DNA from 4 places in the Oceanobacter sp. ABM4_470 genome. Region 1 is predicted to be linked to each of the others. Evidence: predicted binding sites of a transcription regulator. Region 1 holds the regulator's gene; each other region holds the start of a gene.

Evidence for each region. Region 1 encodes sigma-54, which starts transcription at its own class of promoters, with help from an activator protein. Its sites were predicted from a motif close to TGGCACNNNNNTTGCTNT; they were not measured.
Region 2: the regulator sigma-54 is predicted to act here: its motif matches at 6,017-6,034, upstream of ACXADJ_RS04160 (NarK family nitrate/nitrite MFS transporter).
Region 3: the regulator sigma-54 is predicted to act here: its motif matches at 1,105-1,122, upstream of ACXADJ_RS14845 (TorF family putative porin).
Region 4: the regulator sigma-54 is predicted to act here: its motif matches at 1,311-1,328, upstream of ACXADJ_RS14865 (ammonium transporter).

The regions. Positions count from the first base shown of each region.
Region 1 covers NZ_JBSWTR010000001.1:2,889,218-2,897,117, forward strand. Annotated here, with positions in the region: gene ACXADJ_RS12705 (calcium/sodium antiporter) at 185-1,150, shown strand; gene ACXADJ_RS12710 (KpsF/GutQ family sugar-phosphate isomerase) at 1,153-2,124, shown strand; gene lptC (LPS export ABC transporter periplasmic protein LptC) at 2,124-2,678, shown strand; gene lptA (lipopolysaccharide transport periplasmic protein LptA) at 2,665-3,264, shown strand; gene lptB (LPS export ABC transporter ATP-binding protein) at 3,261-3,986, shown strand; gene ACXADJ_RS12730 (RNA polymerase factor sigma-54) at 4,114-5,601, shown strand; gene hpf (ribosome hibernation-promoting factor, HPF/YfiA family) at 5,655-5,954, shown strand; gene ptsN (PTS IIA-like nitrogen regulatory protein PtsN) at 5,958-6,410, shown strand; gene rapZ (RNase adapter RapZ) at 6,461-7,327, shown strand; gene ACXADJ_RS12750 (HPr family phosphocarrier protein) at 7,352-7,621, shown strand; gene mgtE (magnesium transporter) at 7,777-7,900, shown strand, end outside.
Region 2 covers NZ_JBSWTR010000001.1:955,634-963,533, reverse strand. Annotated here, with positions in the region: gene ACXADJ_RS04175 (ABC transporter ATP-binding protein) at 1-837, shown strand, start outside; gene ACXADJ_RS04170 (alginate export family protein) at 1,121-2,287, shown strand; gene ACXADJ_RS04165 (bifunctional protein-serine/threonine kinase/phosphatase) at 2,419-4,161, opposite strand; gene ACXADJ_RS04160 (NarK family nitrate/nitrite MFS transporter) at 4,308-5,774, opposite strand; gene ACXADJ_RS04155 (hypothetical protein) at 6,070-6,348, shown strand; gene ACXADJ_RS04150 (NAD(P)/FAD-dependent oxidoreductase) at 7,062-7,900, shown strand, end outside.
Region 3 covers NZ_JBSWTR010000001.1:3,359,352-3,367,251, reverse strand. Annotated here, with positions in the region: gene ACXADJ_RS14860 (hypothetical protein) at 1-44, shown strand, start outside; gene ACXADJ_RS14855 (hypothetical protein) at 142-333, shown strand; gene ACXADJ_RS14850 (accessory factor UbiK family protein) at 661-891, opposite strand; gene ACXADJ_RS14845 (TorF family putative porin) at 1,230-1,877, shown strand; gene glnK (P-II family nitrogen regulator) at 1,947-2,285, shown strand; gene ACXADJ_RS14835 (ammonium transporter) at 2,345-3,622, shown strand; gene ACXADJ_RS14830 (Mpo1 family 2-hydroxy fatty acid dioxygenase) at 3,857-4,333, shown strand; gene ACXADJ_RS14825 (PA3496 family putative envelope integrity protein) at 4,410-4,598, opposite strand; gene ACXADJ_RS14820 (MurR/RpiR family transcriptional regulator) at 4,797-5,684, opposite strand; gene uvrD (DNA helicase II) at 5,831-7,900, shown strand, end outside.
Region 4 covers NZ_JBSWTR010000001.1:3,367,598-3,375,497, forward strand. Annotated here, with positions in the region: gene ACXADJ_RS14865 (ammonium transporter) at 1-1,207, opposite strand, end outside; gene pyk (pyruvate kinase) at 1,757-3,193, shown strand; molybdenum cofactor riboswitch at 3,608-3,806, shown strand; gene moaA (GTP 3',8-cyclase MoaA) at 3,795-4,784, shown strand; gene ACXADJ_RS14880 (molybdenum cofactor guanylyltransferase) at 4,787-5,458, shown strand; gene moaB (molybdenum cofactor biosynthesis protein B) at 5,468-6,013, shown strand; gene moaC (cyclic pyranopterin monophosphate synthase MoaC) at 6,033-6,563, shown strand; gene ACXADJ_RS14895 (MoaD/ThiS family protein) at 6,560-6,811, shown strand; gene moaE (molybdopterin synthase catalytic subunit MoaE) at 6,843-7,331, shown strand; gene ACXADJ_RS14905 (methyltransferase family protein) at 7,642-7,900, shown strand, end outside.

The DNA.
Region 1 (7,900 bases):
TCGTGGCCTTGCACTGAACAACGGCAACACTCGCGCAGAGCCGTGCAGGATTAAACAGATGTCCCCGACCCTTATGGAACTGTCACAAAACGCTTTATTCCAATTGCTTGTGCCTACCCCTTCGGTACAATGCTGCGTCTTCAATTCTGCCGCAGATTTTTTCTGACTTTTCGACAGGAGTTCTATGATTCTTCCTCTTATAGCCGTTGTGATTGGCCTGGTGGTACTGGTCTGGAGTGCAGACAAGTTCGTACTGGGGGCTGCGGCGACTGCCCGCCGTCTGGGCATGTCTCCTTTGCTGGTTGGCTTAACGATCGTTTCCATCGGCACATCTGCGCCTGAATTATTCGTTTCTGCGGTAGCGACCCTCGATGGCGCCGGCAACCTCGCCATTGGTAACGCCATTGGCTCCAACATTGCCAATATCGGCCTGGTGCTGGGTATTACCGCCCTGGTAAGCCCCATTCCGCTACGCAAGAAGTTGCTCAAAAAAGAACTGCCGTTACTTCTGCTGGTGAGCATTCTGGCCGGCCTGACACTGGTTAACCTGGAGTTGGGACTGATTGACTCACTGCTGTTGCTGGCTGGCCTGGTGGTGGCCATGTACATCATGTTCCAGGACTCCGATGACGCTGGCGAATCACTGGTCGACGACGAAGAAGCCGAAGCCATTGAGTCCATCTCGACCAAAATGGCGGTGTTCTGGCTGGTAACCGGTCTGGTTGCCCTGATGGCCAGCTCCAAGTCGCTGGTGTGGGGCGCGTCTGAAATTGCGATGTCGTTTGGCGTCAGTGAGCTGGTGATTGGCCTGACCATCGTCGCCATTGGCACCAGTTTGCCAGAACTGGCTGCCTCGGTTGCCAGTGCTCTCAAAGGCCACCACGACATTGCCATCGGTAACGTTATTGGCTCCAACATTTTCAATTTGCTGGCGGTGATGCCAGTACCAGGCCTGATCGCCAAGGTTGCCGTTGAGCCGGATGCGCTCTACCGCGATCTGCCGGTGATGCTGGGCCTCACTTTCGCACTGCTGGTGCTGTTCCTGATCAACCGCAAAAGCGGTGTGATGGGTCGCTTCAGCGGCATTGCGCTGACACTCAGCTACCTTGGGTATATGGGTGTCCTGTTTGCTACGGGTACGAATGGATAACAATGAATACTGAATTTAATTACCTCGAATCTGCCAAGCGTTCTATTGGACTGGAACGCGACGCCATCAACGATCTGATCGGCCGCCTGACTGACGATTTCAGCAAGGCCTGCCGCCTGATCATGGACTGCAAGGGCCGTGTTGTGATCACCGGCATGGGCAAGTCCGGTCATATTGGTAACAAGCTGGCCGCCACGCTGGCCAGTACCGGTACCCCTGCGTTTTTCGTTCACCCGGGCGAAGCCAGCCATGGCGATATGGGCATGATCACCCGCGAAGACGTGGTGATTGCCCTGAGTAACTCCGGCGAAACCTCCGAAGTCACCAGCCTGCTGCCACTGCTGAAGCGCCTGTCTGTGCCGCTGATCAGCATGACCGGCAATGCCGCATCGACGCTGTCCTCTGCTGCCGATGCCCACCTAGACACCGGTGTTGAACAGGAAGCCTGTCCGCTCAACCTGGCCCCAACCTCTTCCACCACCACAGCACTGGTGATGGGAGACGCACTGGCCATTGCCCTGCTGGAAGCCCGTGGCTTCACCGCTGAAGATTTTGCTTTCTCCCACCCGGGCGGCAGCCTCGGCCGTCGCCTGCTGCTGAAAGTTGAAGATATCATGCACAAGGGTGACGAAATCCCGGTGGTTGCACCGGCCGATAGCGTATCCCGTTCTTTGCTGCAAATGACCTCCAAGGGCATGGGCATGACCACCATTCAGGACGCCAACGGCGAACTGTTGGGTATCTTCACCGACGGTGACTTGCGTCGTGCCATCGACCAGGGAGTTAACATCCAGACCGCCACCATTTCCGACGTGATGACCCGCAACGCCAAGAGCGTTCCGGCCAACATGCTGGCGGCCGAAGCCCTGAAGATCATGGAAGACGTGAAAATCAGTGCATTGGTTGTGGCTGAAGAAGGCAAGATTCTGGGGGTACTGACCACTCACGACATGTTGCGCGCCGGAGTTATCTGATGCGTAAGCGTTACCTGCTGCTGGTTCTGGCCGTCTTTTTTGGCATGTCGTTGCTGGCAGTGGAACGCTATACCAACGAACTGGTGATTGAAGAAGTTCACCAGTCCGTTGATGAACCTGATTACTACGGTGAAAACCTGCGTCACCGTCGCTTCAACGACGCCGGTGAACTGGAACAGTCACTGCGCGCGGAAGCCTCACGTCACTTCGACCAGAGCGGCGAAAGCATTCTCGACCAGCCAGTGGTGGAAACCACTGATGCCAATCAGCAACGCTGGCAGGCCTCTGCCGACCGTGGCCTGATTGCCGACTCCGATGCCGAAATCCGCCTGCAAGGCAATGTGTTGCTGGAATCCCGCGACCAAAGCAAGCCGATGACCATCACCACCGAATCGCTGATCTACAATCCGGATCAATCCCGGGCGTCGACCGACGACTGGGTTATCATCACCGACGGCACAAGTGAAACACGCTCCCAGGGTCTGAGCGTGGATACCAACCGCCAACGAATAGAACTCAAGCAACACGTGAGTACCCGTTATGTTCAAGAATAAGCTGGCCATGCTGTTAATGGCAGTGAGCCTGTTGCCGTTGACCGCCCAAGCCCTCGAAAGCGACTGGCAGCAGGAAATGGTCATCCAGTCCGACCGCGCCGAGCTTGACCGCAAAACCGGCATGGTGGTGTACGAAGGTGACGTTGAGCTGACCCAGGGCACCCTCAAGATTCAATCCGACCGTCTGGTGCTGATTCTGGAAGGCAAAAGCCTCAAGCAAGCCATTGCCGAAGGCGAGCCAGCCCGCTACGAGCAGCAAGTCAGTGCCGATAAGCCGGTGACCAACGCCAGTGCTGAACGCATCGACTACTTTGCTGCCGACAAGCTGATCAACTTCAGCGGCAACGCCGAACTGACCCAGGAAAACAACAGCTTCAGTGGCCAGCAGATTCGTTACGACATCACCGCCGAAACCGTCTCTGCCAGTGGTCAAACGCCAGCCTCCGACCAGTCGGACGCCAGCGGCGAATCCGATAGCCAGCGTATTCGCGTGATCATCCAGCCGCAGCAAACCGGCCAGGCTGACAGCGCCAACAACAACCTGGTGGACACGGACGAGGAGACAGCTGCGGAGACCAGTGAATGAAGACCCTCAAGGCGCAGCACCTGGCCAAAAGCTACGGCGGCCGGGAAGTGGTAAAGGACGTATCGCTGGCAGTTTCCAGCGGTCAAATCGTCGGTTTGCTGGGCCCCAACGGCGCCGGCAAAACCACCTGTTTCTACATGATTGTGAACCTGGTGCAGGCCGACAAGGGCCGTGTCAGCATCGACGATGAAGACATCTCCCACTTGCCGATGCACGGCCGCGCCAAGAAAGGCATTGGCTACCTGCCACAGGAAGCCTCGATCTTCCGCAAGCTCAGCGTTGAAGATAACATTCTGGCCATTCTGGAAACCCGCGACGACCTCAACAAGGCCGGCAGGCAGCAGCAACTGGAGCAATTATTGGACGAATTTCACATCCAGCACATTCGCAAAAGTGCCGGTATGGCCCTCTCCGGGGGCGAGCGCCGACGGGTCGAAATTGCCCGCGCACTGGCCGCTGAACCGTCCTTTGTGTTGCTCGATGAGCCTTTCGCAGGGGTTGACCCGATTTCTGTCGCTGACATCATGGACATCATTCGCCAGCTCAAAAACCGCGGTATCGGCGTGTTGATTACCGACCATAACGTGCGGGAAACATTGGCAATTTGCGAAAAAGCCTACATTGTAGGCGGCGGCCACATCATTGCCGAAGGCACCGCCGACGAAGTGTTGGCCAACGAACAGGTACGGGCTGTGTATCTGGGACAGGATTTCCGTCTCTGATCCGCAACGCTGCCAGAGATTCCGGTATTTCGCTGTTTGCAAAGCGAAACCATACAGGCATAGGCAGGGCGCAAAGCTTGCGTATAATGCACAGAACATGCCGATCATTGATGAACAGTAGCGCAGTATGAAAGCATCGCTTCAGTTAAAAATGGGTCAGTCGCTGACCATGACGCCACAGCTGCAACAGGCCATCCGCTTGCTGCAACTGTCGACTCTGGATCTGCAACAGGAAATCCAGGAAGCCCTGGACTCCAATCCCATGCTGGAACATGACGAGTCCGAGAACGAAGACTTCTCCTCCGAAGCCAGCAGCAACAACGACAATAACGAAACCGAAGTCACTGCCAGCACGCCGGAACCGGAAACCCAGGAACTGGGCGACCAATGGTCTGACGACAAAATGCCGGACGACCTGCCGGTTGACAGCGACTGGGACGACACCTTCCAGACCACCGCCAGCATTGCCGCAGGCCCAGGTCCTTCCGGTGACGATGATTTCGACTATGACTCCCGTCATGCCACCACCGACGACCTGCAAGGTCATCTGGAATGGCAGCTGAACCTGACGCCCATGAGCGACGTCGACCGCGAAATCGCCACTATGCTGATCGACGGTGTCGACGAAGACGGCTACCTGCACACCACCATCGAAGACGTGCTCGAAGCCATGGACCCGGAATCCGAGGTGGAACAGGAAGAAGTCGTTGCGGTACTGAAACGCCTGCAACAGTTCGACCCGGCCGGGGTGTTCGCTCGCGACCTGCGCGAATGCCTGTTGCTGCAACTGGCGCAACTGCCAAAAGACACCCCCTGGTTGACCGAGGCGCAACTGGTGATCAGCGATTTCATCAATCTGCTGGGCAGCCGCGACTACCCGACCCTGATGCGCAAAACCAAATTGAAGGAAGACAACCTCAAGGCGGTACTGCGACTGATCAAGGAGCTCAACCCGAAACCGGGGGCAGGCATCAGCGGCGAACAGTCCGAATACGTTGTCCCCGACGTCATCGTGCGTAACATCCGCGATGAATGGCGCGTCGAACTGAACCCCGACATTGCGCCGAAACTGCGCGTCAACGCCGACTACGCCTCGCTGGTGCGTCGCTCTGACAGCAGCTCCGACAACACCTTCCTGAAAGACCACCTGCAAGAGGCTCGCTGGTTCATCAAGAGCCTGCAAAGCCGCAACGACACCTTGCTGAAAGTGGCGACCAAAATTGTTGAATACCAGATCGAATTCTTCGAAGAAGGCGAAGAAAAGATGAAACCACTGGTATTGCACGACATTGCCGAAGCCGTTGGCATGCATGAATCCACCATTTCACGGGTCACCACCCAGAAATTCATGCACACCCCACGAGGCATTTTCGAGCTCAAGTATTTCTTCTCCAGCCACGTCAGCACCGACACCGGCGGAGAGTGCTCCTCGACCGCTATTCGCGCCATGATCAAGAAACTGATCAGCGAAGAAAACGCGCGTAAGCCACTGAGTGACAACAAAATTGCCACCATGCTGAGCGAAAAAGGCATTCAGGTGGCGCGACGCACCGTCGCCAAATACCGTGAAGCCATGATGATTCCACCATCAAACGAACGTAAACAGTTGATCTGATGTCAACAACAGGTCTAGTCTCAGTATTGGATCTGTAAAGGAGGAGCCGTTTTATGAGCATCACTATTAGTGGCCAACACGTTGAAGTAACGGAAGCCATGGAAGCCTATGTGAAAGAAAAACTGGTGCGCCTGGAGCGCCACGCCGACATCACGTCGGGTCAGTTTATTCTCAAGCTCGAGAAGGATCGCAAGATTGCCGAAGGCACCCTGCACGTAGCAGGTGCCGACATCAACGCAACGGCGACTCACGACGACATGTACGCAGCCATCGACCTGATGGCCGACAAACTGGATCGTCAGGTGCTTAAACACAAAGAGAAACTGGTTGCACGACAGCACGGACAAGGCTAACGCATGACCCTCCAAATCGCCGATATCCTGACCCCGGAACGCACCATCAATGACGTGACGGTTTCAAGCAAAAAGAAGTTGCTGGAGTTCATCTCCAGTCTGGTTGCGGAAGAACTGAGCGATAGCTCATCGGATGAAGTGTTCGAACGACTGCTAGGGCGCGAGCGCCTTGGCAGTACAGGTATCGGCGAGGGCATCGCTATCCCCCACTGCCGTTTGCCTCAATGTAACGAAGCCGTTGGCGTGCTGCTGCACCTGAACAACGCCATCGACTTCGACTCGATCGACCGCCAGCCGGTCGACCTGGTGTTTGCCCTGCTGGTGCCGGAAGAAGCCACCGACGAACACCTGCAAATTCTGGCCACGCTGGCGCAAAACTTCAGCCAGGCCGATTACCGTCAGAAGCTGCGAGATGCCTCTGGCAATCGCCCCCTGTTCGACGCTGCCCTGTCCTGACGGGTAGCCGAACCAGTCACTCAGCCACCGACAACCACTGGAGACAGGTTATGCGTCTGGTCGTCATTAGCGGTCGCTCCGGTTCCGGTAAATCCAGCGCCCTGGCCGTGCTGGAAGACCTGGGTTTCTACTGCATCGACAACCTCCCCGTCGACCTGCTGCCAGCCCTGGCAGAATTGCCATGCAGCGCCGAAAAGCGTTCATCGGTCGCGGTCAGCGTTGACGTTCGTAACCTGCCGGACGACATTGAGCACCTCACTGAAGTACTGACTGAGCTGCCACAACACTACCGCCAGCTCGACATCGTCTTCCTCGACGCCACCGAAGAAGTGCTATTGCAGCGCTTCAGCTCGACCCGTCGCAAACACCCGCTGACCGACAACAATATTTCGTTGGCTGAAGCCATCGACCGCGAAACCGAACTACTGGGTCCGGTGGCCAACATGGCCGACCTGACGCTGGATACCACCAGCATGTCGGTGCATGACCTGCGTGGGCTGATCAAAATGCGCGTTGCCGGTAAAAGCACACCGGACATGGCGGTGCTATTCCAGTCATTTGGCTTCAAGCAAGGCATCCCGCTGGACGCCGATTTTGTGTTCGACGTACGCTGCCTGCCCAACCCTTACTGGCAACCGGAACTGCGACCGTTTACTGGCCAGGATGAACAGATTCGCACCTTTCTGTCCGGCAAGGACGAGGTCAACGAAATGTTCACCGACATTGAAAGTTATCTGCTACGCTGGCTGCCTCGATTTGAACAAAATAACCGTAGCTACCTCACCGTCGCCATTGGCTGTACCGGTGGCCAACACCGCTCGGTATACCTGTCCGAACGCCTGACCGAAGCCTTCCGCGAACGCTTCAGTAACGTTCAGGTTCGCCACCGCGAACTGAACCGCCTCGGTCACAGCTAACCCGCACTATCAGGAGTTTCATGGATGGTCTCGACCACGATCACCATTATTAACCGCCTTGGCCTGCACGCCCGCGCTGCTGCCAAACTGGTGTCCACCGCCGCCGCCTACGGCAGCACCGTGAAAGTGGGCTACCCCGACCGCATGGTGGATGCCAAAAGCATCATGGCCGTCATGATGCTGGCAGCCAGCAAAGGCACCGATGTCCAGATCATCGCTGAAGGCGATGACGAGCAAGCCGCACTGGATGCCCTGTGCGATCTGATCAACCGCAAATTCGATGAGGGCGAGTGAACTTTCGCCCTTTTTCTGCTCTAACTCTCTTCTGAAATAATTCTTTTATTTCAATCTGATAGCGACTATTTCGGTAGTAATTTCCAACTCTTGTACATGGCAAGGCCTGAGCTTTCAGGCTAAAATCATGCCATCCCTACTGGCGGTGAATCCTCATGGCAGAACTCAGCGAAAAGGCAAAAGCAAAACTCCATAGCCTTAATGAAGCGCTGGAATCCGGTGCCATGGCCAAGGTGCGTCGAATCATCAACTCTGGCCTGGCGCCGGTCGACGTCGCCC
Region 2 (7,900 bases), 1.9 Mb from region 1:
AGCAATTTCCTCGACATCACCGGCTGTGGCATCGAATTCCAGACTCCGAAAGGTTCTTTCCGCGCCCTGCGCGACGTGAACCTGAAGATCAAAAAAGGCGAATACATTTCCCTGATTGGTCACTCCGGCTGTGGTAAGTCGACCGTACTGAACATCGTTGCCGGTCTGCTGCAAGCCACCGAAGGCGGTGCGGTACTGAATGGCAAAGAAGTAAACGAGCCAGGTCCTGAACGCGCGGTGGTGTTCCAGAACCACTCGCTGCTGCCATGGCTGACCGCCTACCAGAACGTTGAGCTGGCGGTAAAAACCGTCTTCAAAGGCAAAAAATCCAAAGCCGAAATGAAGGAATGGATTGAGCACAATCTGGCGCTGGTGCACATGGACCACGCCATGCACAAGCGCCCGGATGAAATCTCCGGTGGTATGAAGCAGCGTGTGGGCATTGCTCGCGCTCTTGCCATGGAACCAGAAGTATTGCTGATGGATGAACCGTTTGGAGCACTGGACGCCCTCACCCGCGCCCACCTGCAGGATTCCCTGATGGAAATCCAGAAAGACCTGAACAACACCGTGATCATGATTACCCACGATGTTGACGAAGCCGTACTGCTGTCAGACCGCATTGTGATGATGACCAACGGCCCAGCCGCCACCATCGGCGAGATTCTCGATATCGAACTGGAACGCCCACGTAACCGTCTCGAATTGGCGGATGACCCACGCTACAACCACTACCGTAGCCAGGTATTGCAGTTCCTGTACGAGAAGCAAAAAAAAGTTGAGCACATCAGCGACGTAAAATCCAAAAAGAGCGACGGCAAAACCAAAGTCGCCTGAACGACAAGGGCCTCTGTAAACCCGGTGCAGCAGTTAACAAGCATCGGGTTACACAGAAGCACCTGAATAGCCGCTCACAGAAAGCGGCAGCTTGCATCACAGCGGCCAATAACAGAATAAAAAAGCGTCGCTTGCCCGCAGGAGCCTGACTCCTGCCCCGCACATGAAACACCAACAACCATAAAAAACCGGGGAGCCCGGTGAGTCACTGCTGCCGTTTCGGCATCGGGATGGATTCGCTCGGCGGTTTGAAACTGAACATACCGATGAAGGAATCAACTGCATGTACACGAAGTCACTGTTAGCGGCTGCTATCGCCATGACCACCGCCGCCGCCAGCCAAACCGCCTCTGCCGAAACCGACGTTGCAAAAGCCCTGACCGAAGGCAAGCCAATTGCCCAGTTCAACTTGCGCTACGAAACCAACGACACCGACAACACACTGGATGCAGCCACGGCTCTGACTCTGGGCTCCAACCTCGGTTATGAAACCGGTTCCCTGTACGGCTTCAAAGCACTGGTGGAGCTGGAAGACACACGCGCTCTGATCGACGAATACAACCCGGAAGACGCCCAGTACAACACCGTGGCCGACCCGGTTAATACCGAATTCAACCGCGTGCAAATCAGCTACGCCAAAGATGGCGTATCCGCAGTTCTGGGCCGTCAGCGCATTATTCTGGATAACGCCCGTTTCGCTGGTAACGTTGGCTGGCGCCAGAACGAGCAAACCTTCGATGCCTTCAAGGCCGGTTTCAGCAACGACGACTGGGACGTCACCTACGCCTACATCGACAAGATCAACACCATCCTGTTTACCCAAGTTGATGTTGCCAACAACCTTTTCAATGTCAGCTACAAAGGTCTTGAGGCTGGCAAGTTGACCGGTTATGGCTACTACCAGAAAAACGAAGACAACCCGGCCAACGCAGCGTCCAACGCCGATACCCTGGGCGTGCGTTTTGCTGGCAAGCAAGCGCTGGAAAGCACCACCCTGATGTACACGGCGGAATACGCCATGCAGGACGCCAAGGACTACAGCGCCAACTACCTGTTCGCTGAACTGGGTGCCACGCTGGGCAAAGCCAAGGTTTTTGCAGGTTATGAAGTATTGGGCAGCGACGACGGCGCGTACGGTTTCCAGACCTTTATGGCCACCAAGCACGCTTTCAATGGCTGGGCTGACAAGTTCCTGGGCACCCCAGCCTCCGGCCTGACAGATACTTACCTCAAAGCCGTTGGCAATGTTGCCGGTGTGAAACTGGTGGGTATGTACCACATGTTCGATACCGATGAAGGCGGCGCTGATTTGGGTTCTGAACTGGACCTGCTGGCCGTCAAGAAAATCGACGATATGTTCACCGTTGGCCTGAAAGCCGCAATGTACAGCAAAGGCGATAGCGGTGCCGACACTGACAAGCTGTGGGCCTGGGTATCGGCCAAGTTCTGATCGCTTAACAGCCGATGTCCGCTTTGGCCTTCTTTCTCCGTTGGGAGCTGAACGGTCGTCCGGTTCACCAGAACAGCGTGGCTGCTGTTCTGGTGTTAATTCCTTTTACCAGTCGTCTCTTCTCTCGCGCCCTACCTCAAAATCCACCACCACTGGGCCAGCGACATCATCCCCAGCAGCAAACTCAACAACATCCAGAACTGGGTTGGTGCCTGCTCCATCAAGGGTTTGCGGGTGTGTAATTTCAGCAGAGCCTGATTCGGTGCCTGCAAGTCGGCAGCAAACTCAGAGAAGCTTTCATACCGCTGTTCCAGTTTTGGGTGACAGGCTTTCTTGATGGCCAAATCCAACCACAATGGCAGATCAGGCCGAGCCTCCCGCAAGGAACGGTAATGCCATTCTCCCGTGGATTTGGCACCACGACGAATCACCTGCGCCATGTCATATGGCAGGCATCCGGCCAGCATTTCGTACACCATCACCGCCAGTGAGAACTGATCACTGGCAGTCACTGCAATGCCGTCCATCACATATTCTGGTGAGATGTAACCGACGTCGCCTTCCGGCCGCTCTTCACGTTTGCCGCTGCCCAGTTCCGCCAGTCCTTTGACCGAGACAGCGCCAAAATCGATGATCCGCACCCGGCCGTCATGACCAATAATGATGTTTTCGGGCTTTATGTCGCGGTGCACCATGCCCTTTCGCTGCATCGCCCGTAAGCCCGCAATCACCTGCATGATGATTTCCCGCACCATCGGTAATTCCGGGTTTGGATGATCGTGCATCCATTGGCGAAGATTGGCACCGTCCAGGTATTCGCACACCTGATAGAGAAACTGGCTGCGGTCATTCTGCGGCGCCATTTTCATCAGATTGGGGTGATCCAGACGCCGGCCAACCCAAAGCTCACGACCAAACGCCTCAAGGTACTGTTCATCGTCCTCAAAGTTGATCGACGGCGCTTTTAGCACGCCGATCTCGTCATTAAGCGTATTACGAACCTTGTAAACATGGGACCGACTGTTGGAATGCAACACATCCAGCACCTGGTATTGATCCAGCTTTTGGCCGATCTCCAGCACCGGTGGAATCACCCGATTGGCATTCTGCCGTGCAACTTCCTCAATTTCAGGCGCGGGCAAATCAACTACCTGAAGCAGTACACAGGTGATGTTGTCGTCACTGCCATTGCCTTCAGCGGCCGCTACCCACTGTTGGCACCACTGCTCCAGCACCCGCTGGCTGGCCGGAAACTCCAGCTGTTCAAGGCTGGCGGTCAGTTCCGGTAACGACACAAAACGGTAGAAGCCATCGCTGGCCAGCAGTAGCAAATCGCCGATGCGCACATCCCGCTGCCGATAGTCCACTTCCAGGTGCGAATCCATCCCCAACGCTCGGGTCAGATGGCCCGTTTGAGGCTGAACATGATCACGGGTGACCTGCTCTACCGAACTGCCACTGATGTGCAACAGCCGACTGTCGCCAACGTGAAAAATATGCGCCGTTGCCGATTTCACCACCACTGCGGTAAAGGTGGTGATCAAGCCATCCTGCTTAACGCCACCCTGCAAACTGTGATGAAACAGCCAGGCGTTCAGAGAGGACAACACCTTGCTGGCCGCGCTCTTTACATCCCAGCTTTCCGGTGTGCTGTAGTAGTCCTGCAAGAAATGGGTAACACTGAGGGTGCTGGCCTGACTGGCGTTTTCGCTGCAACTGACCCCGTCAGCCACACACACACCAACGCCTTTGTAACGGGCGCCCTGAACGCCCGGCTGGTAAGCCGCAAAGGCATCCTGATTCTCGGCTTTCACACCGGCTTTTGAACAACCGCCAACACGAATATCCAACTGCTGTTTGCTGGGCTGCCCCATGGCTCAATCCCCTTGTGTGCATTCAGAATACGCGGTTTACCCACGCCCGGAGCCATCGACCTGTCGCTTCAACAGGGCAAACTCCAGATACAAAATCACCCGGCGAACCGGGTGATTTAAGTCAGCTAATCAGACTCTCTGACACATCAGTCAACGCTGATCATAGCCACACTGCCGTCGTCGTTCACTTCAACCATGTGACCTTTTGGCTCACGCATGGCCAGCAGCGCCACGAAGCCCAGTACCGCAGTACCGGCAATCACCAGGAAGAAGGTGGAGTAATCAACCAGCGACAGCACAGTCAGGTAGGTTACCGCGCCAACGTTACCGTAGGCACCGGTCATACCTGCAATCTGACCGGTCAGACGACGCTTGATCAGAGGCACCACAGCAAATACCGCACCTTCACCGGACTGAACAAAGAAGGAACACGCCATTGCGGCAACCACGGCCAACCATACCGGCCAGCTGCTATCCACCAGCGACATAACGAAGTAACCCAGAGCCAGACCAGCGGTCAAAATCAGCAGAGTGGATTTACGGCCAAATTTATCCGACAGCCAGCCGCCGCCAGGACGCGACATCAGGTTCATAAAGGCGTAGGCAGACGCCACCATACCGGCAATCACAGGTGACAGGTCGAAGGTTTCAGCGAAGAACAATGGCAGCATGGATACCACTGCCAGCTCGGAACCAAAGGTAGCGAAGTACAGCACGTTCAGAACCGCCACCTGCTTGAATTCATAGCGGTGCATTTCTGGCACTTCTTCTACGAATACGTTCTTGTTCACTTTCCAAACGTTGTAAACCTCATAGACGTACAACAGCACCAGGCCCACATAAATCATCAAGGCAGTGGATTCGCTCAGCATGGAGACGCCCGCTGGGGACAGCTTCCAGGTCAGCAATGCCAGAGCAGCATACATAGGCACTTTCATGATCAGCAGGAAGAAGAAATCGCCCTTGCTGGTCACTTCCATAGCGCCCAGATTTTTAGGTTTGAAGTAGGTAGAGCCTTTCGGCGTATCGGTCACGTTTTTGTAGTAGATCACACTGAAGATCAGCGACAGCGCGCCGGTAACACCAACAGCGTAACGCCAGCCGTCGTCACCACCGAACCACAGGGCAATCACAGGCAAGGTGAAGGCCGCAGCGGCGGAACCGAAGTTACCCCAACCGCCATAAATGCCCTCAGCAGTACCCAGCTCATTGGCCGGGAACCACTCAGACACAATACGAATACCGATAACGAAACCGGCACCAATAAAGCCCAGCATAAAGCGAGCGATGGCCGCCTGCTCGAAGGTATCGGCCATGGCAAACATAAAACACGGCACCGAACACACCGCCAGCAGCACGGAATACACCAGCCGCGGACCAAATTTATCAGTCAGCATACCGATGATGACACGGGCTGGAATGGTCAGCGCAACGTTCAGAATCAGCAGGGTTTTCACTTCCGCCGGAGCCAGACCCAGGCTGGACGCAATGGCCTGCAGCATTGGAGCGTGGTTGAACCACACAAAGAAGGTAATAAAAAATGCCATCCAGCTCATGTGGAGGACTTTCATCTTGCCGCTGAAGCTCAGCAGGTTAAAACGTTCTGCGCTCATAGGTCTGAAACTCATCAGGTTAATCTGGGCATGGTCGCAAAAGATGACCGAATACAGAGCGTCAGCAACCTTAAACACACAGAGAGGGAAAACAGTATGGAGGGATAAACCCATACAACAATGCCCGGGCGGCCATGATCAACAGCGTTGCCACTGCCCTGCCTGTTTAAGGTGCATCGTTGCATCTGTATCCGGCCATGTACTTCGTTGCCAAAGCCGGTTAATTGGTTGTTGATTTATCCTTAGCAAGCAGCGGGCCAAATTCAAAAATGACGAATCGGACGTTGCCATAAAAATGTCAGCATTGCGTTTATTGAGTCCTGAAAACCTATTTGATAAATCACTACGATCCCGCCAACATTTGGTGCAACTGGTACTTTTTGGCATCAAATTTGAGCCAAGTGCCAAGCCTGTCCTGCCGGTCTTGCAGCCAGCCAGGACAAAGCCGCAACCGGCCGACCGCTGCGCTGGAGTGCTCTATGCGACCATGATCCGCACAGCAGCGGCAAAGTGGCTACGTTTTAAGCACAAGATGCTACAAACAGAACTCGCAGATGCACTTCTGACCCATTGAGATGCAGAGCAACCGGAGGCTCATCTCACCCTCATTCCGCCCCGTTCCGCACCATTACCAATCCACTTGCACATGACTGGCACCAGAACAGAGCAAAATCCCATCCCGGTCATCCTTGGTCAGCCAGACGGCCAATACACAAGTACAAGCCAGATACGCCAGCAGACGCGAACTGCCTCACCAATGTTATGTTCAACCACTCACTGGCACACATACTGCTTCAATAAAAGATCAAGGACCCTCTGAATAACTCTGCACAGCTCTGCGCGAGTCCTGCAGGTCGTAAGAACAAGGCGGCGAATGCAGCGGAATGGCTGGCCCTTTCCAAATTCGCCAACGCCGTTCTGGCGGTCTGCAGGCCGCGCCCTGCGGGGATGACAGGGCATTGCTGACTTTGTGTCGCTGATTTTTGACTTGACCCGTCAGGCCTGCAAATCAGCTTCGTGATTCAGCTTCGCCCTGTCATCCAGAGCGGGCACCGAGTTATTCAGAGGGTCCTTAACCTGAAAGGCAACCAAGGGCGACACCACCGCAGGGCACTGGCAAAGACGCCGGACTTCAAAAACCTGTTAACGGTAGCTGACAAGATATTCGACACAGCAGCCCGTCAGCACAGACCTTTCAAACAACCTGACAAGAATGCAAAGGCGCTTTCTGAACCTGCCCACTGGCAACGTTCAGCAAGCGCTTTTTTTATGGCGAGACAAACGTACATGAGCGCAAAAACACTGGTAATTGTTGGCAACGGCATGGCGGCCAACCGGGTATTGGAGCAACTGGGCATCGATCACCCGTTCGACGCAATTCATGTACTCAGTGATGAAGCCATCCCCCACTACAACCGCATTATGCTGTCACCGCTGCTGGCTCAGGAAACCACACTGGAAGCCATCACGCCGCACAATGCGCTGTGGTACCAACAGCGCCACATCCAGATTCACCTGAACGCTGCTGTTGACCACATCGACACCCAAACCAGGCACATTACCACCGTCACCGGAGAGCAGTTTCCATACACGGCACTGGTGCTTGCTACCGGTTCGCGCTCATCCATTCCGCCACTACCGGGATTGGAGCACAAGCCTGCCAACGTACTGGGCTTCCGCACCATGACCGACGTTGACGCCATGTTGGCTGCCACCGGCAAGATTCAGCACGCCACCGTCATTGGTGCTGGCCTGCTGGGGGTGGAAGCCGCTGTTGGCCTGAAATCACAAGGCCTTAACGTCACCCTGATGCACCGCAATCCGGTGTTGATGAACCGCCAGCTGGACGCCACCGCGTCTGGCATTTTGCAACGCGAACTGGAAAGCCGCGGCGTTGATGTCAGAACCGGAGTTAACCCACTGAATATCGATTCAGACGCCACCACCGGGCTGGCCACCGCCATCCACTATGAAGACCGCGCCGATAAACGCTCCCATACGCTCAACACCGACCTGATTGTTTTTGCCACCGGCATCATTCCCAACGCCGAACAGGCCAAAGCCGCTGGATTGGACGTGGGCCGAGGCATCAAGGTCAATAGCCGCATGCACGCCTCCGCCGCGAA
Region 3 (7,900 bases), 470 kb from region 1:
TCATCAAGCACGAGAACGATGCCTTTGACGGTCATCGCGACTGATCATTGAGTCTTGTCAGGGCCGGGCTGGTTGTTGTCAGCCTCGGCCCTTTTTAGGTTTGAAAGCTCTGCTTGAACAGAGACACGCAAGGAAATTGATATGAATAAGTTGCAATTGGTGCTGAAGCGTACGCTGTTTTATCCAACCTTCCTGATGTTATCCAGTGGACTGTTTTTGATGGATGTTCGGGGATTGGGGGCGATTGGCGCAGCCGCTGCCGCTGCACTGGCAATTCATGCCGCTGTGAACGGATACGATATCTGGAAGCAAAAGCAGGCGCCTCGGGGTTAACGCTCAACCCCGGGCTGATTACCGTCGGCTGTAGGGGACATCTATTTAATCCGGTGCTCACTCTGGGCTACCGGGTGGTCTCGAATCACGATGCCGAGTTGCAGGCCTGACGGGTCAAGTCAAAAGTCGGCGACACAGAGTCGAGATCATCCAGCAGCCCCCGTAGGGCGCGGGTTGCCGCCGCCCAGTGCGGTGTTGACGAACTTGAAAAGACTCGACCGGACAGGTTCGTCATTTCGCTGCATTCGTCGCCTTGCACTGAACAACGGCAACACTCGCGCAGAGCCGTGCAGGATTAAATAGATGTCCCCTGTAGCTTGGCCTGACTCAGGAGCGCTCGATGGCTTCAAGGCGTTGTTCCAACGCTTGCAGCTTCAGCTCTGTGGTGGCGAGAGTGTGCTGTAAACGATCGTATTCATCCCGTGTGACCCATTCAGAGTCACCCAACCAACTGGTTAAATGTTGTGCAAGATTTTTGTGCATGCCAGATGGCAGCTGAGCTCCCGGTGCTTTGGCCAGTAACTCTTCGATTTTCATACGAATTTCTGCGCTGTTCATAAAGGGCTCCCCTTTCTTTCAAATATACCTGCACTGGTTTTGGGCTTTCACAAAAGAAAGCACCAACATTGAACAGAGCGCTTTTGGCAGCTGCTCAAAAATAGTGCCCATTCCTTTCTGTCTGCACAAAAAATGTGCTGAGCAACTAGGCTTTTCCTTCGGATGGTAGCAAAAAACCGCTTTGAGGCCTGTGAACTCAATGCTTTTCGGACTTGGCACGGTCGCTGCTAAGAACCTCATCACATAACGATAAGTGTGCACAGAAAGGTAAATAGCCTTCGTAAGCACCGAAAAAAGTAATGATGAACTACTTACGTTTACCGATGAAGGAAATACCAATGAAAAAGCTGTCTCAAGTAATTGCTCTAGCTGGCGCCATGACTGCAGGTCTGGCTGCGGTACACACTGCCCAGGCCGAAGTTTCTGCTTCCGTTGACGTTGCAAGCTCCTACCTGTGGCGTGGTCAGAACCTGAGCGCAGGTTCTGCTGTTGTTGCTGGTTCCCTGGATTACAGCCACGAGTCTGGTCTGTACCTGGGTGCATGGACTTCTTCCGGTGATTCCGAGCTGGGTACCGAGACTGACTTCTACGTAGGTTTTGCCGGTGAAGCCGGTGACCTGGGCTACGACCTGGGCTACGTAACCTACATCTACACCGAAACTGCCGATGATGAATTTGATGATGCGGCTGAATTCTACCTGGGTCTGTCTTACGACATCGCTGGCCTGACTCTGTACAAGAACAGCGATTTCGACGTAGACGGCCTGTACGGCGTTGTGGACGTTGCGATTCCTGATACTGCCTTCTCTGTGGCTCTGGGTTCCAACTTCGACACCGGCGCAGACTACACCCACATCGACGTGAGCTACGCCTACAACGACCAGATTTCTTTCACGGCTTCCAAGATCATCGACGAAGAAGTTGATGACTCCATGGATAAATCCACTCGTTACGTTGTGTCTTACAGCCTGCCTATCGAGATGTAAAACGCATACAATGGTCGGTGCCTCCGCACAGGCCATTATTCATCCCTTAGAGAAACAAGGAGTTTTCATATGAAACTCATCACTGCAGTAGTCAAGCCATTCAAGCTGGACGACGTACGTGAAGCGCTGTCTGAGATCGGCGTTCAGGGTATTACCGTGACTGAAGTTAAAGGCTTCGGTCGTCAGAAGGGCCACACCGAACTGTACCGCGGTGCAGAGTACGTGGTGGATTTTCTGCCAAAAGTAAAAATTGAAGTAGCGGTTGCCGACGACCTGTCCGAACAGGTTATCGAAGCCATCACCAAAGCAGCCAACACTGGCAAGATCGGCGACGGCAAAATCTTCGTCACTGCGCTGGAACAGGTTGTACGCATCCGTACCGGTGAAACCGGCGCTGACGCACTGTAATTAAACGGCCTAAACAGCCAACAAAAAAATTCAATCAAGCCTGATGCGGGGGGCTTAGAATGGAAAACCAAGTATTTGAACTTCAGTACGCCATGGATACCTTTTATTTCCTGGTGTGTGGCGCACTGGTAATGTGGATGGCGGCAGGTTTCGCCATGCTGGAAGCGGGCCTGGTTCGCTCCAAGAACACAACTGAAATTCTGACCAAAAACGTAGCGCTGTTCGCGATCGCTTGTACCATGTACCTGATCTGCGGCTACGAAATCATGTACGGTGGCGGCTACTTCCTGTCCGGTACCGATAACGTATCTTCCATGACCGACGCTGCTATCGCTGAAGTTCTGGCCGGTCAGGCTGACTTCCGTAACGGTGTTGAAGACGCTTCTCTGCCTTACTCTGGCGCTTCTGACTTCTTCTTCCAGGTTGTGTTCGTTGCAACTGCCATGTCCATCGTATCCGGTGCCGTTGCCGAGCGTATGAAGCTGTGGGCTTTTCTGGCTTTCGCGGTAGTGATGACTGGTTTCATCTACCCAATGGAAGGCGCCTGGACCTGGGGTGGTGCTTCTGTATTCGGCATGTACGAACTGAGCTACTCCGACTACGCCGGTTCCGGTATCGTTCACATGGCTGGTGCTGCTGCTGCTCTGGCGGGTGTGATTCTGCTGGGTGCTCGTAAGGGCAAGTACGGCGCGAACGGCGAAATCCGTGCGATTCCAGGTGCAAACCTGCCACTGGCTACCCTGGGTACTTTCATCCTGTGGATGGGCTGGTTCGGTTTCAACGGTGGTTCTACCCTGCAGCTGTCTGGCGTAGGCGTTGCCAACGAAGTTGCTTCTGTATTTGTTAACACCAACGCTGCTGCGGCAGGTGGTCTGATCGGCGCTCTGCTGTTGGCCTTCATCCTGTTCCGTAAGGCTGACCTGACCATGTGTCTGAACGGCGCGCTGGCGGGTCTGGTTGCGATCACTGCAGAACCTGCTGATCCATCACCTTTCCTGGCGACTGTTATTGGCTTCATCGGTGGTGTGATCGTAGTGGTATCCATCCTGACTCTGGACAAGATGAAAATCGACGATCCAGTGGGTGCGATCTCTGTACACGGTGTTGTTGGTCTGTGGGGTATCTTCGCGGTACTGCTGTCCGACTCCGACGCAACCTTCGGCGGCCAGCTGGTTGGCGCTCTGACTATCTTCGTATGGGTATTCGTAGCTTCCCTGATCACCTGGGGCATCATCAAGGCGGTTATGGGTCTGCGTGTTAGCGAAGAAGCAGAATACGAAGGTGTGGATATCTCCGAATGTGGTATGGAAGCTTACCCAGAGTTCACTGGTAAGTGATCACTGAGTAACTCCTGAGAGATTCCATCTCTGCTTGAAAACCCGGCTTCGGCCGGGTTTTTGCGTTTATGGGGTCGGGAGTCGGAGGCCTCAGGAGGAACGTCCAACTGACCGCTCAAAAGGACAACTCGGGTCGTTTGCCATTGCGCCGATTGCCTGCTGCTGTTCGGCATGCCAGATTTAGACAAACGTTTGATTATTAGCCGACAGCCGGAGCACCGGTCAGGAGCGACCATGAACAATAACAACGCGTTGACCATGCAGGACTGGTTCGACCTTTACGCGGTCAGTCACCGTAATCCCACCAACAAGGCGATTCATTGGCTCTGTGTGCCTTTGATCTACTGGATTGTGGTTGGATTACTGGCATCCTTGCCGTTCCCTGATGCGGGACGTCAGTGGGGGCTGAACTGGGCGGTGTTGGCGGCGGTGCCTGCGATGTTGTTCTACTGGCGTTTGTCCGCACCGATTGCGGCGGTGATGTTGTTAGTGACCGGCGTGTGCCTGTTGGCGCATGAATGGCTAAGCAGCCAGCTGGCAGCGGTGTGGTGGTTTTACATCGGCCTGTTTGTGGTGCTGTGGATTTTGCAGTTTGTCGGCCACCACATTGAAGGCAAGCGCCCGTCTTTTTTGAAGGATGTGCAGTTTCTGCTGATCGGCCCTGCCTGGTTAATCGGCCATATCTTCCGCCGATTTGGGGTTCGTTATTGAGTTATTTCTCGGTAAACGTGAACCATAAAAAAGCCCGCAATTGCGGGCTTTAAAGGTGTTGGCCTGTGTTAACTGCTTACAGGTCGTCGAAGTCGTAGTAGTTGTCCAAATCCTTTTCCAGACGTTTACGCTCCAGATGCGCCTCAATGGCGCGGCGGGCGACCAGCTTCGGAGACATATGGCTCTCCTTGTTGACCACCACATTGCCATCCGTGTCGATCGAAACCACTTCTTCGTGCGTATCCAGTTTTACAGCAGCGTCCATAGCCCAGCTCCTTGTTATAGTTAGGAATACTGTGTCTATTTTGCCGGTTTATGGTTGCACTGACATGACATAAATGGCGTGTCATGTCACATTTTGGGATTTCGTCCTGATTGGCCACTTTTTGTACGGCGAGCTTTGTGCTGGCCTGTTTGGCGTGTTGGCAGCCTGCTGGCTGCCGTTTTCATTACCGCATTCCGCTCAGGGCTGTTCGATATTCGGCAGCGTGTGTTCTTCGTGCTGATCCAGTCGCAACGACTTGATGCTGCGTTTGATATTGCCCAGATGGAGGGCAAATTCCGGCCCGCGCTGCTGGGTTACCGCGACCGCCAGCATGTCGATGATCATCAGGTGCGCGATGCGCGAGGTCATCGGCGTGAACTGATCGGTGTCTTCCTCGATATTGATATGAATCGGCAGGTCTGCGGCCTGACTGACCGGCGTATTGGCCGGTGCCAGGCTGATGATTTTGGCACCGTGTTGCTGGGCCAGGGCAATGGAATTCAGCAGGTCCTTGGTGCGGCCACTCTGGGAGATGGCAACGGCGACGTCGTTGGGTCCGAGGGTCACCGCCGACATTGCCTGCATGTGCGGATCACTGTAGGCAGCGGTGGCAACGTTAAGGCGGAAAAACTTGTGCTGGGCGTCGGTGGCAACCGCGCCAGACGCACCATAGCCATAAAACTCGACCCGGGTTGCCAGACTGATGACCTTGGCAGCTTCGCCGACCTGTTCCGCCACCAGTTGGGATTTGACCTGATGCAGCCGTTGGATGGTGGTGTCGGCAATCTTGCTGCACAGCTCATCAATGCTGTCGTTGTCGCCGATGGCGAACTGACCGATGTTGTTGCTGATGGCCACTTCCTGGGCAATACGAACCTTGAACTCCTGAAAGCTGTTACAGCCAATGGCGCGGCAGAATCGCACGATGGTGGGTTCGCTGACATGAGCCTCCTGGGCCAGATCAACAATGCGCATGTGCACAACCTGTTGCGGCGACTTGAGGACGAACTCGGCAACCTTGACTTCGGACTTGCGGAGATCGGGAATGGATCTGGAAATCTGAGCCAGAATAGGGCTGTTTGTCACGATAATGGGTCTGCATTCTTGAAATTATGGAAAAGATTATACGCCGCTCGGCGGGCTTTCGTCGCCATACTTCTAGGTGCTGTACAAAAAAACAGGTACATTGTGATTATCGACCCTGAAAAGCAGCCATCTGATACACTCGCCGCATGGATATTTCATTACTCGTAGACCAATTGAACGACGCCCAGCGCAACGCCGTGGCGGCCAACTCACCCCATCAGCTTGTGCTTGCGGGGGCCGGTTCGGGCAAGACCCGGGTGCTGGTACATCGCATCGCCTGGCTGTTGCAGGTAGAGCAGGTGTCGCCGTTTGCTGTGATGGCGGTGACCTTTACCAACAAGGCTGCCCGCGAGATGAAAGGGCGTCTGGAGCAATTGCTGGAAGTGCCTGCCAACGGCATGTGGGTGGGCACCTTTCACGGTCTGGCGCATCGACTGCTGAAGCATCACTGGCGCGAAGCCAAGCTGCCGCAGTATTTCCAGATTCTCGACAGCGATGACCAGCTGCGGCTGGTGAAGCGCTTGATGAAAGCCAATAACGTCGACGAGAGCCGTTATCCGCCGAAGCAGTTGCAGTGGTTTATCAACGAGCAAAAAGACGAGGGCCGCCGGGCCGCTCATGTACTGCCGTCGGCCGACCCGTTTGCCCGCACCCTGCGGGATTTCTACTTTATCTACGAAGAACACTGCCAGCAAAATGGCATGGTCGATTTTGGCGAAATCCTGCTGCGAGCCCATGAACTTTGGCTGCAGAATCCCGACCTGTTGCAGCACTACCAGCAGCGTTTCAGCCACATTTTGGTGGACGAGTTTCAGGACACCAACAACATCCAGTACGCCTGGATTCGGAACCTGGCAGGGCAGTCGGTATCCGTCATGGCGGTTGGGGACGATGACCAGTCCATCTACGGCTGGCGGGGCGCCAATATTGGCAATATCCGCAATTTCCAGTCCGATTTCCCCGGTGCCGAGCTGATCAAACTGGAGCAAAATTACCGCTCAACGGCCAACATCCTGGCGGCAGCCAACGCCGTGATTCAGAACAACAGCGGCCGTTTGGGCAAAAACCTGATCACCGATGGTGAGGATGGCTCGCCGTTGCGTTTGTACCGCGCTTTTAACGAGCAGGACGAAGCCCGCTACATCGCCGATCTGGTGGAAGACTGGACCCGACAGGGTCGTCAGCGCACCGAAATGGCCATCCTGTATCGTTCCAATGCCCAGTCCCGCACGCTTGAAGAAGCCATGCTGCGAGCGGGCATTCCGTACCGCATTTATGGCGGTCAGCGATTCTACGAACGGCTTGAAATCAAGAACGCCATTGCTTACCTGCGGTTGCTGATGAACCGCGATGACGATGCTGCGATGGAGCGGGTAATCAATGTGCCGTCGCGGGCGATTGGTGAGAAAACCCTCGACGTCCTGCGTTCAGTGGCGCGGGATCAGGGCTGTTCGTTGTGGCAAGCCTGTTCCATGGTGGTCCAGCAGGGGGCTTTGCCCAAACGCGCCAGTACCGCGGTGGACGGCTTTATGGAGCTGGTTGATGAGCTGAGCGTGGGCATTGAAGAGCTGGAGTTGCACGAGATCGTCGATAACGTGATCCAGCAATCCGGTCTGATCGCTCACCATCAGAAAGAAAAAGGCGAGAAAGGTCAGGCCCGCATCGAAAACCTCGAGGAGCTGGTCAACGCGGCCAAGCTGTTTGAGGGCGAAGACGAAGAGGTGCCACAGCTGGCGCAATTCCTCGACAGTGCGGCGCTGGATGCGGGCGAAGGCCAGGCCGAAGAATACGACGACGCGGTGCAGATGATGACGCTGCACTCAGCCAAGGGTCTGGAATTTCCGCAGGTTGTGCTGGCGGGCATGGAAGAAGGCCTGTTCCCGCACAAAATGTCGATGGATGACGGTGATGGCCTCGAAGAAGAGCGCCGTCTGGCCTACGTTGGCATCACCCGGGCGATGGAGCAGTTGGTGATGACCCATGCTGAAAGCCGTCGTCTGCATGGTCAGGAAAATTTCAGTACGCCATCACGCTTTATTCGCGAAGTGCCGTCCGAGCTGATCGAGGAAGTACGACTGAAAAACAGCGTCACCCGGCCAGTCACGGCCCGTGACAGTCAGCCCCGTCGAGCCATGTTCACCAAGGGCGCAGACCTGCCCTTTGGGCTGGGTCAGAGGGTCTTTCATGAGATGTTCGGCGAAGGCACCGTCTTGCAG
Region 4 (7,900 bases), 480 kb from region 1:
GCAGCATGTCCAGTTTCTTCAGCAGCAGTGACGCCGCATAGCCAGGAATAAAGCCCAGTACACACATGATCACCGCGCCCATCAGCTGGCCACCGAAAGAAATGTCCGGAGCGCCCTCTGGTACGTTCGGGTAACCGGAAGCGAACACGCCCACCAGCACCACACCCAGGAAGCCACACCAGCCGTGTACCGCAACCGCGCCTACCGCGTCATCGATACCGGCTTTTTCAACCAGCTTGCCAACCATTGGCATGGTGATACCGCCAAAGATCGCCAGAATGAACGTCAGGCCCGGGTAGTACAGGTCAAGACCCGCCGCCACAGTGATAATGCCAGCCAGACCGCCAGACATGGTCATAAACGGTTCACGGGAAGACAGGTAAGCGCCAATCACACCACCGGCAAAACCCATCAGGGTGTTGAAGGCAAACGCGGACAGGTTGGTTGGGTTGCCGTAAATGGTGGTCCAGCCAGTGTCGCCACCATTGAAGATGATGCAGCCACCCAGGAAGCCGAAGAAACCAACAATGATCATCATCAGGCCAATCAGCGCCATCGGCAGGTTGTGCGGAATAATGGCCATGGCTTTGCCATCAACAAACTTGCCGACACGAGGCCCAAGGTTGATCAGTACACCCAGCGAGAAGAAACCGGCAATCGCATGAACCACACCAGACGCGCCCAGATCGTGGTAGCCCAGATCCAGCAGCAACCAACCGTCAGGGTGCCAACCCCAGGCACCGGCCAGAATCCATACCACAGAGCCCACCAGCACGGTCAGAATCAGGTAAGCACTGAGGCGAATACGCTCAATTACGGCACCAGACATAATGGAGCCAGTCGTCGCACCGAACATGGCAAAGGCCGCCCAGAAGATACCGGTACCCAGATCGGTTGCGTCCGGGCCCATGGAAGCCGCCCAAGGCAGCGCACCTGATGCGTCAATTGGCACAAAGCCGTTCGGGAAGGCGTTGTAAATCCACCAGCCAAAGAAGTAGAAGGTCGGAATCACCACCGACAGGGTCAGGATGTTTTTCATACCGGAGGCCAGGGCGTTTTTCACCCGCGAGGCACCGATCTCGTAGGCCAGGAAGCCTGCGTGAATCATGAACATGATGGCAGTACACCACCAGTAGAACACCTCGATGTTCATCGCCTGGTGCATCTCAAATGCCGCCTTAAAGGCTTCGAGCTCTTCTGGAGTCATGGGAGTTCCCCTCTCTTTTCATTGATAGTCAATGCGTTCCAGTTCCCCGATCTGGCCTGCCCCCAAACCATACTGACCGGACAAAAATATTCGCGAGAGGAATACTGCATTCACGGTGCCAACCTGAAGTTCAGCGACAACAACCGAAAAGTGGCCGCTTTGGCACTCTGAAACCGCCGCATAGCCACACAAATCACGACCCTTTGTCGGCTATGGCCTATGGGTAAACGCAAGGATCGTGGCTCGGATTCCACGCGACTGCTTCATCTCAGGGAACGCACTGATGCACCGACCCGAAATGCCGCACTAAGCCAGTGCACTAATAGGGCTACTGACAGGACGACTGATAGCGCCAAGCGGCCCTTTGATGAAAAAACCATCGCCACTGCACAGAAGTTGATCAGCCATAGAACAAATTTTCCGTTATGGCCTCAGAATCAGGGCATTTGTTACATGCTTGAAAAGATTCCCCGACAAACTTCGTGGATAATGGATGATCCAAAAGATCAAGAAAGCACATCGACAATCCGCTCGATCAGGAGACCTGACATGCTGAGACGCACCAAAATCGTGGCCACACTAGGCCCGGCTACCAACACCGACGAAAAAATCGAACAACTGATCGACGCGGGTGCCAACGTTTTCCGACTCAACTTCTCTCACGGCGACGCCGACGACCACCGCGACCGCGCGGCATCCGTCCGCCGCGCTGCCAAGAAGCTGGGCAAACACGTGGCCATTCTGGGTGACCTGCAAGGCCCGAAAATCCGTATTTCCCGCTTTGCCGAGCAAAAAGCCTTCCTCGATCGTGGCCAGAGCTTTGTACTGGACGCCACCCTCGACCGCGACGCTGGCAACAAAGAAGTCGTGGGCATCGACTACAAGGCCTTGATTGAAGACGCCAGCGTTGGCGACGTGCTGTTGCTGGACGACGGCCGCGTCGTGCTGAAAGTGACCGAGACCCACCCGCAAAAGCTGGTTACCACGGTTGAAGTCGGCGGCTGGTTGTCGAACAACAAAGGCATCAACCGCCTCGGCGGCGGCCTGTCTGCCAAGGCGCTGACCGACAAGGACAAGGAAGACATCAAACTGGCGGCCGAGCTGCTGGTTGATTACCTGGCGGTATCTTTCCCGCGCGATGGCCGCGACATGGAAGAAGCCCGCGAACTGCTGAAAGCCGCCGGTGGTCATGCTCACCTGGTGTCCAAGATTGAACGCGCCGAATGTGTTGCCAGCCCGGAAGCGCTGGACGACATCATCAGCGCCTCCGACGCTGTCATGGTGGCCCGTGGCGATCTGGCGGTTGAAATTGGCGACGCCGAACTGGTTGGCGTGCAGAAGAAAATCATCGCTCGCTCCCGTCAGCTCAACAAGCCGGTGATCACCGCGACCCAGATGATGGAGTCCATGATCGACAGCCCTATGCCGACCCGTGCGGAAGTATCCGACGTCGCCAACGCCGTGTTCGACTACACCGACGCCGTGATGCTGTCAGCAGAAACCGCCGCAGGCGACTACCCGGTCGAAGCCGTGGCCGCCATGGTGCGTATTATTGAAGGTGCTGAAGCCCACCCGATGGTCAAACGCTCCAAGCACCGTCTGTACGAAGACATGCACGAGATCGACGAAACCATCGCGCTGTCGGCCATGTACGCAGCCAACCACCTGCAAGGTGTGACTGCCATCATCGCCCTGACCGAAACCGGTGCGACGCCGCGCCTGATGTCCCGTCTGCGCTCTCACCTGCCGATCTTCGCCTACTGCCGTCGCGAAGACACCCAGTCCCGCGTGGCACTGTACCGCGGCGTACAAACCGTGCCGTTCTACGCCGACCAGTTGGAGCCAATCACCATCAATGCCAAGGCGGTTGAATTTCTCAAGGAAGCTGGCCACGTGAAATCCGGTGACTACGTAGTGATTACCCGTGGCGACCACCTGAACGCCCAGGGTGGCACCAACACCATGAAGATTGTGAAAGTCGATTAATAAGCGTCCGGAAGTCCTCTTGGGGAGAACTTCTCTCCCCGGCGGGCACCACTCCCTCTGCTTCGCGCTAACGATTCGCTGATCAATTTGCGCTGCGAGTTCGTAACGAACACACCCGGACGCCACATCCCTGTGGCAACCGGGCTATGCGGCCATCCATGGCCACATGTTCTACTCACTCTTGCTTAAATTGGCTCATCTCGACGCGCATAACGTTCACCGAGACACCGAATACCCATGTAGGGTGCGCAATGCGTACCGCCGTGAATGCGTAAACACATGGTGCACGGTGCACACTCCACCCAACTCCCGACAGCAACGATTTATTCACCTGCCTCATCACGACAATCACTGCTTGATTTCAATTAACTCACTGTTCAGCCATTGTTCAACGCCAGCCAGCTACGTACACTGACTTCAAATTGACGCCGAGCTGTTTGCTCTAACGCCTGCGTAAGAAACGGGTCTTTCTTGCGACCAACAGGTTATGAACACTCAGCCGTGGCACAGGCTGGTTTGCCAGTCTGAGGATGCCAATGCATCCCGGCCACCAGGGTTCTGCGGGAAACCGCTGTGCCTCCCGCATTTGGAAAGGTGTGACATGACTCATTTTGAACCTGCACTGCGCGACCGCCACGGCCGCCGGTTCAGTTACTTGCGCCTGTCGATCACCGATGTGTGCAATTTCCGCTGTAATTACTGCCTGCCCGACGGTTATCAGAAAACCGCTGGGCCGGAGCCGTTGCAACTGGCCGAAATCGAACAGGTCATTGGTTCGTTTGCCCGGCTGGGCACCCGCAAAATCCGCATCACCGGCGGTGAACCCAGTGTGCGCCGCGACGTCACCGATGTGATTCGCATTGCCGCCAACACCCCAGGTATTGAACAGGTCGCCATCACCACCAACGGCTACAAGCTGGCGGCATTGGTCGATGACTGGGCGGCGGCCGGTTTGCAGCAAGTCAACCTCAGCATCGACAGCCTTGATGCCCAACGCTTCGAAGACATCACCGGCTACAAACATCTGGATCGCATTCTGGCAGGGCTCGACCGGGCACTGGAGCTGGGGTTGAAGGTCAAAGTGAACGCCGTGTTGTTGAAGGGTTTCCAGCAAAACGAGCTGGGTGAATTTCTCGACTGGGTGAAACACAAACCGGTCGCAGTGCGTTTTATTGAATTGATGCAAACCGGCGATCAGCCGGTGTTCTTCTCGGAAAACCACGTCCGTGCCGAAGCCATTCGCCAGCAGCTGATCGACAGCGGCTGGAGCGAAAAAGCCCGCGGTTTGCACGATGGTCCGGCGCAGGAATTTGAACACCCGCAATACGCCGGTCGCATCGGTCTGATTGCCCCATACAGCAAGGATTTTTGCAGCAGCTGCAACCGACTGCGTATCAGCTCGATGGGCAAATTGCACCTCTGCCTGTTTGGCGATCAGGGGCATGACCTCAGGCCGTTGCTGCAATCACAGGATGACGGCAGCCAGCTGGATCAGGCGCTGCTCTCGTTGCTGGGCATGAAAACCGAAACCCACTACCTGCACGACGGCGACACCGGCGCGACCCGCCACTTCGCCATGCTGGGGGGCTAGCCATGGGCAGTCAGGCCACAACGGTTGTTGGTATCTTATTGGCTGGCGGAGAATCCCGCCGCATGGGGCAAGACAAGGCCAGCTTACCGGCCCATGCCAACAGCCCACATCCAACCCTGTTGGGCCAACAGGTTGCGCTGTTGCAGCAACTGCCGCTAGCACGCTTGTGGATAAGTCGTCATCCAAGCCATCCACCACTGGACCCGGCACTGGCTGAACTGACCGTCAACGACGCCAGCAGCGACAGCCATCTGGGGCCGTTGGCGGGCATACACAGCGCCCTTCAGCACGATCAGCAACAGGCACAGCAGCACAATCAACCCAAAGCCGATGCCGTACTCATCATTCCGGTCGACCTGCCGCTGCTCGACAAAGCCACCGTTAGCCAACTGCTGAACACCGGCGTGCAGTCCGGCCAGGCGTGCTACTTCCTACAAGACTACTTGCCGCTGTATTTGCCGCTGACTAGCCGTTCGGAATCGGACACAAACATCACCGATTACCTAGAGCAGACCCTCAATGCGCCGGAGTCGGAACCCAAAATCCGCCGCTCCATTCGCGGCCTGCTCTCGCTGTGCCAGCCGTTGTCGTTGCAACCGGCCGACGCCAGCAAGCTCACCAATACCAACACCCGGGATGAATGGAACGCCGTTCAATCCCGGCAGGGAAATTAAGGAATCACCATGTCCAAGACATTCACCGACCAGTTTGTACCCCTGAACATCGCCATCCTGACCGTTTCGGATACCCGCACCGAAGACACCGACACCAGTGGTCAGGCGCTGGTCGAACGTCTGACCGCAGCAGGCCACACGCTTGCCGACAAGAAAATCATCCAGGACGACAAGTACCAGCTGCGCGCTCAGGTGTCCCAGTGGATTGCCGACGACAGCACCCAGGTGATCATCACCACCGGTGGCACCGGCTTCACCGAACGCGATACCACACCAGACGCACTGGTACCGCTGTTCGACCAGACCATCGACGGCTTTGGTGAACTGTTCCGCCAGATTTCCTACCAGCAGATCGGCACCTCCACCATTCAGAGCCGCGCCGTTGCCGGTTTGGCCAACAGCACGCTGATCTTCTGTGTACCCGGCTCCACCGGCGCTTGCCGTACCGCCTGGGACGATATCATTTCCAGCCAGCTGGACAGCCGTTTCAAGCCGTGCAACTTCGTACTGCGCCTGAAAAACACCGCCCAACAACTGTGCGACAGCCGCGGCTAACGCCAGACAGGTTCAGACCATGACAGATCAATCCGCCCAGGGCTTCTCCCACGTTAACAGCGCAGGCGAAGCCAATATGGTCGACGTCAGCGCCAAACAGGCCACCGTACGCGAAGCCCGTGCCGAAGGCTTTGTGCTCATGTCAGCCGACACGCTCAACAAGATCATCGAAGGCAACCACCACAAGGGCGATGTCTTTGCCGTCGCTCGTATTGCCGGTATTCAGGCAGCCAAGCAAACCAGCAACCTGATTCCGCTGTGCCATCCGCTGATGCTCAGCAAGGTGGCGGTAGAGTTTGAAGCCGAGCCCGAACACAACCGCATTCGTATCGAAAGCTACTGCAAGCTCACCGGCCAGACCGGCGTCGAGATGGAAGCCCTGACCGCCTGCTCGGTCGCCGCGCTGACGCTGTTCGACATGTGCAAGGCGGTTGACCCATCCATGGTGCTGGACGGCATTCGGGTATTAGAAAAAGTCGGCGGCAAAACCGGCCACTGGCAAGCTGCCGACAGCGCTGATAAAGCTCAAAACGAAGGAGCAGACGCATGATTCAGGTGCTGCTGTTTGCCCGCCTGCGCGATGAACTGGGCACCGGAGTCGTGAATCTGGAGATCCCTTCCCCTGCCAGGGTCAGCGAGATCCGAGCCGCCTTGTGCCAGCAATTTCCACAGCACAGTGCACTGCTGGCAGAGGGCAAGGCACTGGTAGCGATCAACCAGAGCCTGAGCCACGACGAACAGGCCAGCGTCAGCGACCGCGACGAAGTGGCGTTATTTCCTCCGATGACCGGGGGATAACTTCGGTGATAATTTTCCGGACGGCGTAAACATGACTGTGGATAACTGGCAAGACCGTATTCAGGTGCAAACGGCCGACTTCAGCGTTGATGAAGAATACCAGCGCCTGTGCCAAAGCAACGCCGCCGACGGTGCGGTGGTGTTTTTTGTTGGCCGTGTGCGCGACCGCAACCAGGGCGATCAGGTATCACTGCTGGAACTGGAACACTACCCCGGCATGACCGAAAAAGCCCTGCAAGGCATTGTCGACGACGCCCGCAGCCGATGGCAGCTGGGCCGCGTCAGCGTGGTACACCGGGTTGGTCCAATGAACGTTGAAGAGCAAATCGTCTTTGTTGGCGTATCCAGCCCCCACCGAGGCAACGCCTTCGAAGCGGCCGAATACATCATGGACTACCTCAAAAGCCGCGCACCGTTCTGGAAAAAAGAACGTATTCTGGATGCCAACGGCGAACTCTGCGAAGAACGCTGGGTCGACGCCCGCGACAGCGACAGCGCCGCCCTTGAACGCTGGGCTTGAGCTGGTTTTATTCAATACACTGAAGCACTTTTTCATTGCTCGGTTTATCGTCATCAAAGAAATGCGCCTCGAGATGAGCCAATTTGAGCTCAACTGAATAGAACATCAGGCCATGGATGGCCTGATAGCCCGGTTGCTACAGGGAAGTAGTGTCCGGGCGTGTTCGTAATGAGGTTGATGCGAAAATTGAACAGCGAATCGGTAGCGCGAGGCAGAGGGGGATGGCCTGCCGCCTGGGTGATACGGCAGCCGGGAGAAGGTCTCCCCAAGAGGCAACCCCACCGAGTACAGTCACCGCAGGATCAGGTCCATGCTGACATTTCTGGAAAACCGCATTCCCCCACCCATAGTCGGACTCGCCACCGCCGTCCTGATGTGGCAACTGGCAGGTCATATCCCGGCGCTCACCGACATCAGCGCCCTGCAATGGCTCTTGATCGCCGCGATGGCAGGCTGTGGATTAACCCTCGATTTGCTGGCATTGATCGACTTTTTCAAACGTAAAACCACCTTTAACCCTCTGGCCCCTGAGCGAGCCAGCACTCTGGTCACCGGTGGAATGTACCGTT